DNA from 2 places in the Shewanella sp. 1180_01 genome. Region 1 is predicted to be linked to the other one. Evidence: predicted binding sites of a transcription regulator. Region 1 holds the regulator's gene; the other holds the start of a gene.

Region 1 (5,255 bases):
CGCTCGTTAGCGCAGATAAAGCCGGTGATCACTAAGCGCTCATTTGGATGGGCAGCTAATAGGGCTTGTACTTTAGCACGGGATTCTTGTACCCGAATTTGCGGCACAGCGGCTTCATCGGCCACTAAAATTGAACAGGCATCCACATGGCTTGCGGCCACGCCAGATTCGCACAGCAGCGCCGCCATTAAACGTGCCGACCAACGTTCACCAAAGCTCACCACATGGCTAATTTGGTAATCGTTGCGGGTATCTAAGGATAATAAGCTGATAAGCTGCGCTTTATCAGTGGCCAAACGCTCACGCAGATCGCGGGCTTGTTCATTTGATAACAACTGCTCAATCAACCCCTGTTGGTAGCTGATCAGCACTTGTAATTCTTCTTGCCATAGCTGACCCGCATCACGCAGCGCTAATAATTTATACAGGAAATTCGTGCTCTTACCCGCCGCAGAGACCACCACGAGATCATCACTATGACCGTGGGTTAACAGGATATGGGCGACTCGGCGATAACAATCGGCATCCGCTAAACTGGAGCCACCAAATTTATGTAAGTGACAACGTGCCATCTATTATTCCTCTACTGACAAGCCGCAACGGCGGCTAATCCTGCTTGAATATCTGCAACTAAATCGGCGGCATCTTCAATACCCACCGATAGACGCAATAGGGTGTCCTTAATACCCGCCTCGAAGCGCGCCTGCGGCTCCATGGCTCTGTGGGTCATAGTTGCGGGCACGGCCACCAAACTTTCAACGCCACCTAAACTTTCCGCCACGCTAAATAAGCTGAGTGCACTTAAAAAGGCCACCACTTCGGCCTCGCCGCCCTTGAGCTCAAAACTCAGCATAGCGCCAAAGCCCTTTTGTTGCTTGGCGGCAATGGCATGACCTGGGTGATCCGCAAGACCAGGGTAATAAACTTTGCTCACCACAGAGCTTTGCGTTAACACCTCAACAATGCGCTGGGCATTGGCTTGATGTTCACGAATTCGCACCGCTAAGGTACGTAGGCCGCGCAGGGTTAAGTAACTATCAAATGCCGATCCCGTTAAGCCTAACGTGTTCGACCACCAATGTAAGCTTTCGCCAATTTGTGCATCTTTGGCAACCACAGCGCCGCCAACCACATCGCTGTGACCATTGATGTATTTAGTGGTGGAGTGGATAACGATATCCGCGCCTAACAATAGGGGTTGTTGCAATATCGGCGATAAAAAAGTGTTATCGACCACCACCAGCGCGCCGACCTCATGGCTTGCCTTAGCAATAGCCTCGATATCCACCACACGCAATAGCGGGTTAGACGGGGTTTCGAGCCACACCATCTTAGGATTTTGCGCGATCGCTGCGGTTAACGCTTGGCTGTCGGTTTGATCAACCACAATCAGCTTAAACTGGCCTTTCTTCGCCAAATTAGTAAATAAACGGTAAGAACCGCCGTAGCAATCGTGGGGCACCACCAATAGGTCATCAGGGCCGAGCAAAGTGGTCACTAAGGTGATGGCCGCCATGCCAGTGCAGGTCACTATGCCAGTGGCGCCCTTTTCTAATTGCGCTAATGCTTCGCCTAAAATACAGCGTGTTGGGTTGCCTGAACGACTGTAATCGAATTCGCGAGGATTTTTATGACCATCGAAGGCGTAATTAGTCGACAAATAAATCGGTGGCACAACTGCGCCATATTGAGTATCGCTTTCGATACCCTGACGCACTGCCAGTGTGGCTAATTGACGCTCTGCCATGGGTGGACTCCTAAATTCGGTAGACTGATAGAGATGTCTGGACGTCTAAATGTACCTAAGCCCAACGCCATCGTCAATAGGCGTGAAGACGTTTAGACGTCTGAACATAAAGAAATCTGTTTGCAATCACAAAGAAATAGTAGCAATAATTTGACTGTTCTTTGTAAGGGTTTAAAATCTGCCCCGAATTTAGCGTTATAACAGGTGAGTCAATGACTGAATGGAATGGGGAATACATCAGCCCCTATGCTGAACATGGCAAGAAGAATGAACAAGTAAAAAAAATTACTGTGTCTATTCCGCTCAAAGTGCTTAAGGTCCTTACGGACGAACGAACTCGTCGTCAGGTCAATAATTTGCGTCACGCCACCAACAGCGAGCTGTTGTGTGAGGCATTTTTGCACGCCTACACTGGCCAGCCATTGCCTAACGATGAAGATCTGTCAAAAGATAGCCCAGACAGCATTCCCGCCGAAGCCAAGTTGCTGATGGACGAGATGGGGATCGAGTGGGAAGACATGGAATAGCGACTTGTCGCTGGCAAAGTTACATCACAGTGCTCATCAATAGGGATCGTTAACGATCCCTTTTTGTTTATATGGAATCCTATGTTTTCTATGATAGATCCACAGACTCTCGCCTTGGCCTCACTGATTGTATTTCTTGGCGCCTTAACCCAGAGCCTGATTGGGTTTGGCCTAGCGGTTGTCGCCAGTCCTTTGCTGTATATCGTCGATCCGCAGCTCGTACCGGGTCCCGTTATTGCCATGGGATTTACCATCTCGCTACTGACCTTATTCCGGGAACGTGGTCATTTAGAATTCAATGGCTTGCAATATGCGCTTATAGGTCGCGTGCCCGGTGGTTTTATCGGCGCGAGTCTGTTGCTGTTTGCGCCTCAGCCCATACTCGGGTTATCCATCGCCGCCATTGTGGCTGTCGCGGTTATACTCAGCCTGTATAAATTCAGCCTGCCAGTGAATAAGAAAACCCTCTTTGGGGCGGGCGTCGTCTCGGGGATTTTCGGTAATATTGCCGCTATTGGTGGCCCGCCGATGGCGATTCTATTGTCAGGCAAAGACGCTTCGCAGTTTCGTGCCGCCCTGTCGGCCTTCTTCATTTTTAGCTCCACCATAGCTATGGTCATTTTGGCGATCACTGGCTTATTAGAATTGAAGCACCTGTGGCTGTCGTTAATGTTGCTGCCTTCAGTGCTTTTAGGGTATTTAGTCGCGGGGCGATTAGTGGGCAGTGTCGATAAAGATAAAACTAAAATGGCGACCTTAGTCCTATGCAGTATCAGCGCCTTAGTGCTAACGGTGAAATCGGTTATCGAGTTATTGCCCCAATAAGCGTCCTGCTTGTATTGGCAAATCATCTGAAGATTCAAACAATAAAAAAGCACTGACATTGTCAGTGCTTTTCTTTATCTATCAATATCTAAAGCCAGCTTACACTCAGCTTAAATAGCTTTGCCCTGCGTACACAATAAAGTGTCTTAGAGCGAGTACGCCGGTTAAGCTCGCACAAGCCACCATGATCATTGCGCCCTTAGTGTGGCGAGTCGCGGCGGGTAGCAACATGAACAGCAATGGAATACCAAAACCTATACCGACGACGCCTATCCAGAACACGCTTGCCCATAGCCCAGAAGTTAACGACGCTAAGGCCGCAGCCGCCGCGCCGCCCTTGAAGTACAAGGCGCAGAACAACATGAACAGGAACAGGATTTCAATCGCCATCACAGGCAACTCTAAACCGTGCATCTTGACTAAGGTTTTATCGTGGCTGTCAGTCTTAAACAGCAAGAGTGCCAGTACCGCGTTTGCCGCAGCGCCCGCCGATAAACCCGACACTAAAAACAGCGCAGGCAGTACCGCAGTATTGAGCATAGGATAAGCATTCATCGCCGAAATTAAGAAGCCAGTGTAAGCCCCTACGCCAATGGCGAGGACAAACAACAATACTTCAATCAGCTTTCGATATGGCATAAGTAACGTAGCGATAGGCGCTAGGAAACCCAAACCCCATTTTGGTAAGTCATCCCGCAGCACAATAATGGCGTACGCAAAGGCTAAGGGAGAATACGCCAGCAGCGCCAGCACCCCGATTGCCATCACAGACTGGAAGTTATAGTGAATTAAGATCAACCAAAAGTGGAATGGTTTGGTTAAGTCAAACACTAAACAAGCTAGACCTAAGCTAATTGCTACAGGCCCAATAATGGCTGCCGCCTTAAGAATGCTGCTTTCAGCTCCCGCGCTGAGTTCCTTATTCGCCCAGCGCAAACCAATGCCAATCAGTAAACTGCCCGCGGATAACCCCGCCATAAACAGGTAAACGGCGATGACCCAGTGCCAAGTGACAGGATCATATTGCGCCATGTCGCCCCAAGTATTGTTCATAATCAAATCCCCCCTCTTTTGGTAGGAACGCGATACACCCTAGGTTTAGTGCCCAAATGGGTTTTATCTTGGTAAGTGATTTTAGTGTTGAGCATGATGGCCACTTCACTCTTAGGATCATTGGCATCGCCAAACACTAAGGCATCGGTTGGACACACAGTCACACACGCTGGCTCTTCGCCCCGTGCTAAACGCGTATCCTTACAGAAGTTACACTTATCCGCCGCCTTGGTTTCTGGGTTCATAAAGCGCACTTTATAGGGGCACGCCGCCACACAGTACATACAGCCGACACACTTCTCAGCATGGATAGAGATAATGCCGTCTTCACCCACATAGGCCGCGCCCGTTGGGCACACTTTAACGCAAGGTGCATCTTCACATTGCTGGCAAGATACCCTGTGATATTTGAAATGCAGATTGGGCATCTCACCAAAGGGGCCTTCCACACGCACTTGCAGACGAGTTACGCCTTCGGGTACGCCATTTTCACTGCGACACGCCACGTTACAGGCTTGGCAGCCGATGCACTTATTCTCGTCGTGCACCATTACATATCGTTTATTCATTTAAGCCTCCGATTAGCGCTTTGCCAGCGTGACGCCCGTGGTGTGCACTGTCATGCCACACACAGGAGCAGTAACGTGCGGTAGTAAGTTACCGCAATGGATACCTTTGCCCGTTGCTCTGACCAACTCTTTGTTTTTAGAACCAAAGCCCATGTAAGCAAACACAGTATCTTGGCGAATACCCGGCGTGACTAAGGCATGGCCTTCTTCTGTGCCAACACTGCTGGTGAGGCGGATTGGGTCGCCATTGCTGATCCCTAACTTACCCGCAGTAACAGGGTGAACCCACACAGCGTTATCCGACATCAGGTTAGCGAGCATAGGCACATTGTGGGTTGCGCCATTGGTGTGCACCGCCACTTTGCCTTGGATAAAGTACAGCTCATCTGCTTTTTTAAGATTCACTTCGCGGAACTTGATCACCCCACGGCCCGGTGCCATGGCTTCGACTTTCGCGGAAGTGAGTTCAATCTTGCCACTAGGGGTTTTAAAGGTCAGTGCACTGGCGTAAGTGCCGTCTTCATCGGCAGGTCG
Region 2 (5,255 bases), on a different contig from region 1:
CTGTGGTGGATTATCGCCAATCGGTGAATATCAATGGGCCGTTTATCCTCGGGATTGACACCCATGCGTTATCCTATGCGGCTTATTTATCGGCCATTGAAGTGCTGGCGGCAAATAAAGTCACAGTGCACATCCAGCAGAATGATGGTTTCACGCCAACACCAGTGGTGTCCCATGGGGTGATTTGCGCCAATCGTGAAGCCAATATCACAGGTGCGGCACTGTCCGATGGTTTGATTATCACGCCTTCTCACAATCCGCCTCAAGATGGCGGGATCAAATACAATCCACCCCATGGCGGACCAGCAGAAGGAAATATCACTGCTTGGATTGAGTCGCGTGCCAATGATTACTTGCGCCAAGCGTTAGCTGGCGTGCAAAAATTAGCGTATGCCGAAGCGCTGGCTTCAGGCTATGTCTACGCCATTGATTTGATCACTCCCTATGTGGCTGATTTAGAAAATGTTATCGACATGCAGGCGATTGCCAACGCTAAGCTGCGTATCGGCGTTGACCCGCTCGGTGGTTCAGGGATTTTCTACTGGGCACCGATTGCCGCGCGTTATGGGCTCGATATTACCTTAGTCAATGATAAAGTTGACCCAAGCTTTAGCTTTATGCCGCTGGATAAAGACGGCAAAATCCGCATGGATTGCTCGTCTCCCTATGCGATGGCAGGGTTACTCGCCCATAAAGAATCCTTTGATTTATGCCTTGGTAACGATCCTGACTATGACCGTCACGGCATTGTCTGCCCTGGTACCGGCTTGATGGACCCTAATCACTATCTTGCGGTCGCTATCGATTATTTACTGACGCACAGACCGGATTGGAGCGATACCTTAGCCATAGGTAAAACCTTAGTATCGAGCGCGCTTATCGATAAAATCTGTGCTTTCCACGGCAAAAAATTACTCGAAGTGCCTGTGGGCTTTAAGTGGTTTGTTGATGGTTTAGCCGAAGCCACCATCGCCTTTGGCGGTGAAGAAAGCGCTGGCGCGGCATTTTTACGCCGTGATGGCACAACGTGGTGCACGGATAAAGACGGCTTCATTTTAGGTTTACTTGCCGCAGAAATTCTTGCGGTAACAGGTAAAACCCCAGGTCAACGCCATCAAGAGCTAGTAGAACAATTTGGCCAAAGTTTTTATAAGCGTATCGATAGCCCAATCAGTCTTGAAAACAAGGCCAAATTTGCGTTATTGAATGCAGAAACCTTAAATGCCACTGTGCTTGCGGGTGAGACAATCGAAAACGTGTTAACCCATGCGCCGGGCAATAATGCGGCCATTGGTGGCATCAAAGTGACTACGGCGAATGGTTGGTTTGCCGCGCGTCCATCGGGCACGGAAGCGTTATTTAAGATCTACGGCGAGAGTTTTATCAGTGAGCAGCATTTAGCTGAAATCATCAAAGATGCGCAGGCATTAATTGATAAGGCGCTGAACGCTTAATGCAGCATTAAGTTTATAAAGTATCAAAAACAAACGCACTCAGATCTGAGTGCGTTTTTGTTTGTGTCTAATGTCAGTTATGAGTAGTTGATCTCATGCTGATTTGACTGTATTTAGTACTCGATATGGCAACTCGGTAAGTTATTCTTATCGATGTAATTTTGGTGATATTCCTCTGCCACATGAAACTGTTGCAATGGCACAATTTCAGTCACGATATGGCGTAATCCCCAACGACCTGAGCGGGCAAAGGCGAGTTTAGAGGCTTCTGCTGCGGCTTTTTGTTCACTGTCATGGAAGAAAATCGTGCTGCGATATTGAGTGCCAATATCTCCACCTTGCATGTTCAGACTGGTTGGATTGTGGTTTTTCCAAAATACCTCGAGCAAGGCTTCATAACTGACCAGGGCAGGGTCAAACTCCACTTGTACCACTTCGGCGTGGCCCGTTTTGCCTTTTTTGACTTCTTCATAGGTGGTCGCACTATTATTGCCGCCCATGTAACCGCAGGTGGCATTCGATACGCCATTCACTTGTCTAAAAAAATACTCTACGCCCCAGAAACAGCCGGCACCAAAGGTTGCTAACGCCATAATTAAATCCAATAGAAGTCTAGATGGCTAAGGATTGTGATAAAACTCGCGCGCAAAAGCAAGCCTCTAGCAGGAATATTTATGCAGGACGATTTTTCGATAAGATGATGGGAAATTTACACTCGGCATCGCAAAGCGCCGCGTTGATCTTATTCCGTTCAAAACTGGGTCCTATGGCGATAAATGTCTGAGAACAGCATTAAAAACATGTGTTAGTATTGAAGCCGCTTTTTAAGGTGCGAGTCAGCCTAACCGCGGTGAGATGAATGCTTGAGTGGTTATGGCTATCTGCATTGATGCTATTGCGCCGTTACTGTTACACACCATTATAAGGAGAATTCTGTGTTACAAGCTCTGTTAGATTCAAAGGATTTTTTAGCGCTCACCTTAGCCCATCCTGAACAGTTCGATAGCGAGTTTTCATTTCGCTTAGGCGACCATACCCAAGTTGAAGTGTGGGATACCGGCGTTATCGTTTTTGAGCCCGCCCAGAATGAAGGAAAAGATGTTGTCCTTTCTTGCGGTATTCACGGTAACGAGACCGCGCCCATTGAACTCTGCAATGGCTTAATTAAGCAGCTTTTACAGCAAAAGATCATTGCTAAACAGCGCACTTTATTCCTGATTGGTAATCCATTAGCGATTAATAACGGCACGCGGATTATCGATGAGAACATGAATCGTCTCTTTAGTGGTGAGCATTCCAATCCTCCGGGATTAGTCAATCCTGAGCGAGTGCGCGCCAAAAAACTCGAAGCCTATATCGACCGTTTTTATACCGCGGTTGCCGATGGTCGTCAGCGCATTCATTATGATCTGCACACGGCGATGCGCGCCTCGAAGCATGAAAAGTTCGCTATCTATCCCTATCGTCCAGCGCGTGCCTTTAGCGGCGAGCAAATCATGTTTTTAGCCGCTAGCGGTGTCGATACGGTACTTTTTCACCACGAACCGACCACGACCTTTAGCTATTTTTCCTCTGAACGCTACGGCGCCGATGCCTTTACTATTGAGCTTGGCAAAGTCTATCCCATGGGGCAGAACGACATGACGCGTTTTATCGCCACCCATGAAATGTTTATGCGCTTGATCACCGCTAAGCCGTTGGAGTTGGATGCATTTGATGCCGATAAGGTTAACTTGTACCAAGTGTGCCGCGTCATCAATAAACATTTCGATGATTTTGAATTTACCTTCGCAACCGATGTCGAAAACTTCAGATCTTTCCCGAAAGGTTTTGTCTTAGCGCGGGAAGGTGGGCAAGAAATTAAAGTGGAACATGAGTTTGAGTCTGTCGTGTTCCCTAATGCCAAAGTGCCTATTGGCAATCGCACTGTGATTTGCCTGATCCCTGCAGTGAATGCGGACGTGCGTTAGGCTTGTAAAGCAATATATACATGCGAGGCAGGGATAACTTGTGGTTTGAGCTATGCCAATGGTTGATAGGTAGTTTACGTTAACGTAATGTTCGTCGGGCATATTCGTATAAACAGACGCATCAAAACGCTTTGGTGCGTAATGAGATAACAAGAGCACAATATGAGCAAAGCAACACTCAACACTGATACAGTGCACCGTGTCGGCTTCTTGGATAAGGCATCGCTACACATTCCTATCCTTCGAATTCTACAAGCCGACGGCACCACTTATGAAACCGCGGTTTTGCCTGTGATAGATGAAACCTTAGCCATTAAAATTTACGATACCTGCGTGTTCACTCGGGTACTCGATGAACGTATGTTAGGTGCCCAACGTCAAGGGCGCATCAGCTTCTACATGACCTGTACGGGTGAAGAAGCGGCGATTGTCGGCAGTGTGGCCGCTCTCGATCAAGAAGACGTTATCCTCGCGCAATACCGTGAGCATGCGGCGTTGCGTTATCGCGGCTTTACCACTGAACAGTTTATGAATCAGATGTTCAGTAACGAGAAAGATCTTGGTAAAGGTCGCCAAATGCCTATTCACTACGGTAGTGCAGCATTGCATTATCAAACGATTTCTTCACCCCTTGCGACACAAATCCCGCAGGCGACGGGTGTGGGCTACAGCTTAAAAATGCAAGGTAAGCGCAAAGTCGCGGTTTGTTATTTTGGCGAAGGCGCAGCATCGGAAGGGGACTTCCATGCCGGTCTAAACATGGCCGCAGTATTGAAGTGTCCAGTGATTTTCTTCTGTCGTAACAATGGCTACGCCATTTCAACCCCAACTGAAGAGCAGTTTGCTGGTAACGGTATTGCGAGTCGCGGTGTGGGTTATGGCATGCACACCATTCGTGTTGACGGCAATGACATGCTGGCCGTGTTAGCCGCAACGCAGCAAGCTCGCGCCTATGCGATTGAGCATAATGCCCCTGTGCTGATTGAAGCCATGACTTACCGTCTCGGCGCGCATTCATCATCAGACGATCCATCAGGTTATCGCTCGAAAGATGAAGAAGCCAAGTGGCAGCAACACGATCCGGTCAAACGCTTCAAATTATGGCTTATCAACAAAGGTTGGTTAGCTGAAGCGGATGATGTGAAACTGCATGAGAAATATCGTGAAGAAGTATTGGCTGCGGTAAAAGTGGCTGAAAAAATTCCTGTGCCTATGCTGGATGAAATTATTGAAGATGTGTACGACAAGCCGACGCCTGTGCTGAAAAAGCAACTCGCCGATCTTAAAGAACATATCAAAAAATATCCGCAAGCCTATCCAAAAAGTGCAGGGAGACTATAAGCCGTGGCTGAAATGAATATGTTACAGGCCGTCAATGAGGCCTTGTCGATAGCCATGCAAGCCGATGAGCGCATGGTGGTTTTTGGTGAAGATGTGGGGCACTTTGGCGGGGTATTTCGCGCCACTTCCGGTCTTCAAGAAAAATTTGGTCGCGATCGCTGCTTCAATACCCCGCTGACAGAGCAAGGTATTGCCGGTTTTGCTAATGGTTTAGCCTCAAATGGCATGACTGCTGTGGCTGAAATCCAATTCGCCGATTATATCTTTCCGGCGTTCGATCAAATCGTCAACGAGTCGGCCAAGTTCCGTTACCGTAGCGGCAATGAATTCGATGTCGGTGGATTAGTGTTCCGTACGCCCTATGGCGGCGGCATCGCTGGCGGCCATTATCACTCACAATCACCCGAAGCTTATTTTACCCAGACACCGGGATTAAAAGTGGTGGTGCCACGTAACCCCGAGCAAGCCAAAGGCCTGTTGTTAGCGTCAA

The links. The regulator MetJ, encoded in region 1, represses methionine synthesis genes. The targets are predictions, from matches to a motif close to TAGACGTCTAGACGTCTA.
Region 2: a site for MetJ is predicted at 2,060-2,077, ahead of msrA (peptide-methionine (S)-S-oxide reductase MsrA). Genes of this name have one in related genera too.

The regions. Positions count from the first base shown of each region.
Region 1 is NZ_VXCT01000073.1:10,188-15,442, forward strand. It holds gene FW758_RS22460 (bifunctional aspartate kinase/homoserine dehydrogenase II) at 1-572, opposite strand, end outside; gene metB (cystathionine gamma-synthase) at 584-1,747, opposite strand; gene metJ (met regulon transcriptional regulator MetJ) at 1,960-2,274, shown strand; gene FW758_RS22475 (sulfite exporter TauE/SafE family protein) at 2,356-3,099, shown strand; gene nrfD (NrfD/PsrC family molybdoenzyme membrane anchor subunit) at 3,205-4,152, opposite strand; gene FW758_RS22485 (4Fe-4S dicluster domain-containing protein) at 4,155-4,721, opposite strand; gene phsA (thiosulfate reductase PhsA) at 4,734-5,255, opposite strand, start outside.
Region 2 is NZ_VXCT01000014.1:55,177-60,431, forward strand. It holds gene pgm (phosphoglucomutase (alpha-D-glucose-1,6-bisphosphate-dependent)) at 1-1,454, shown strand, start outside; gene msrA (peptide-methionine (S)-S-oxide reductase MsrA) at 1,568-2,047, opposite strand; gene astE (succinylglutamate desuccinylase) at 2,390-3,424, shown strand; gene FW758_RS10070 (thiamine pyrophosphate-dependent dehydrogenase E1 component subunit alpha) at 3,587-4,765, shown strand; gene FW758_RS10075 (alpha-ketoacid dehydrogenase subunit beta) at 4,769-5,255, shown strand, end outside.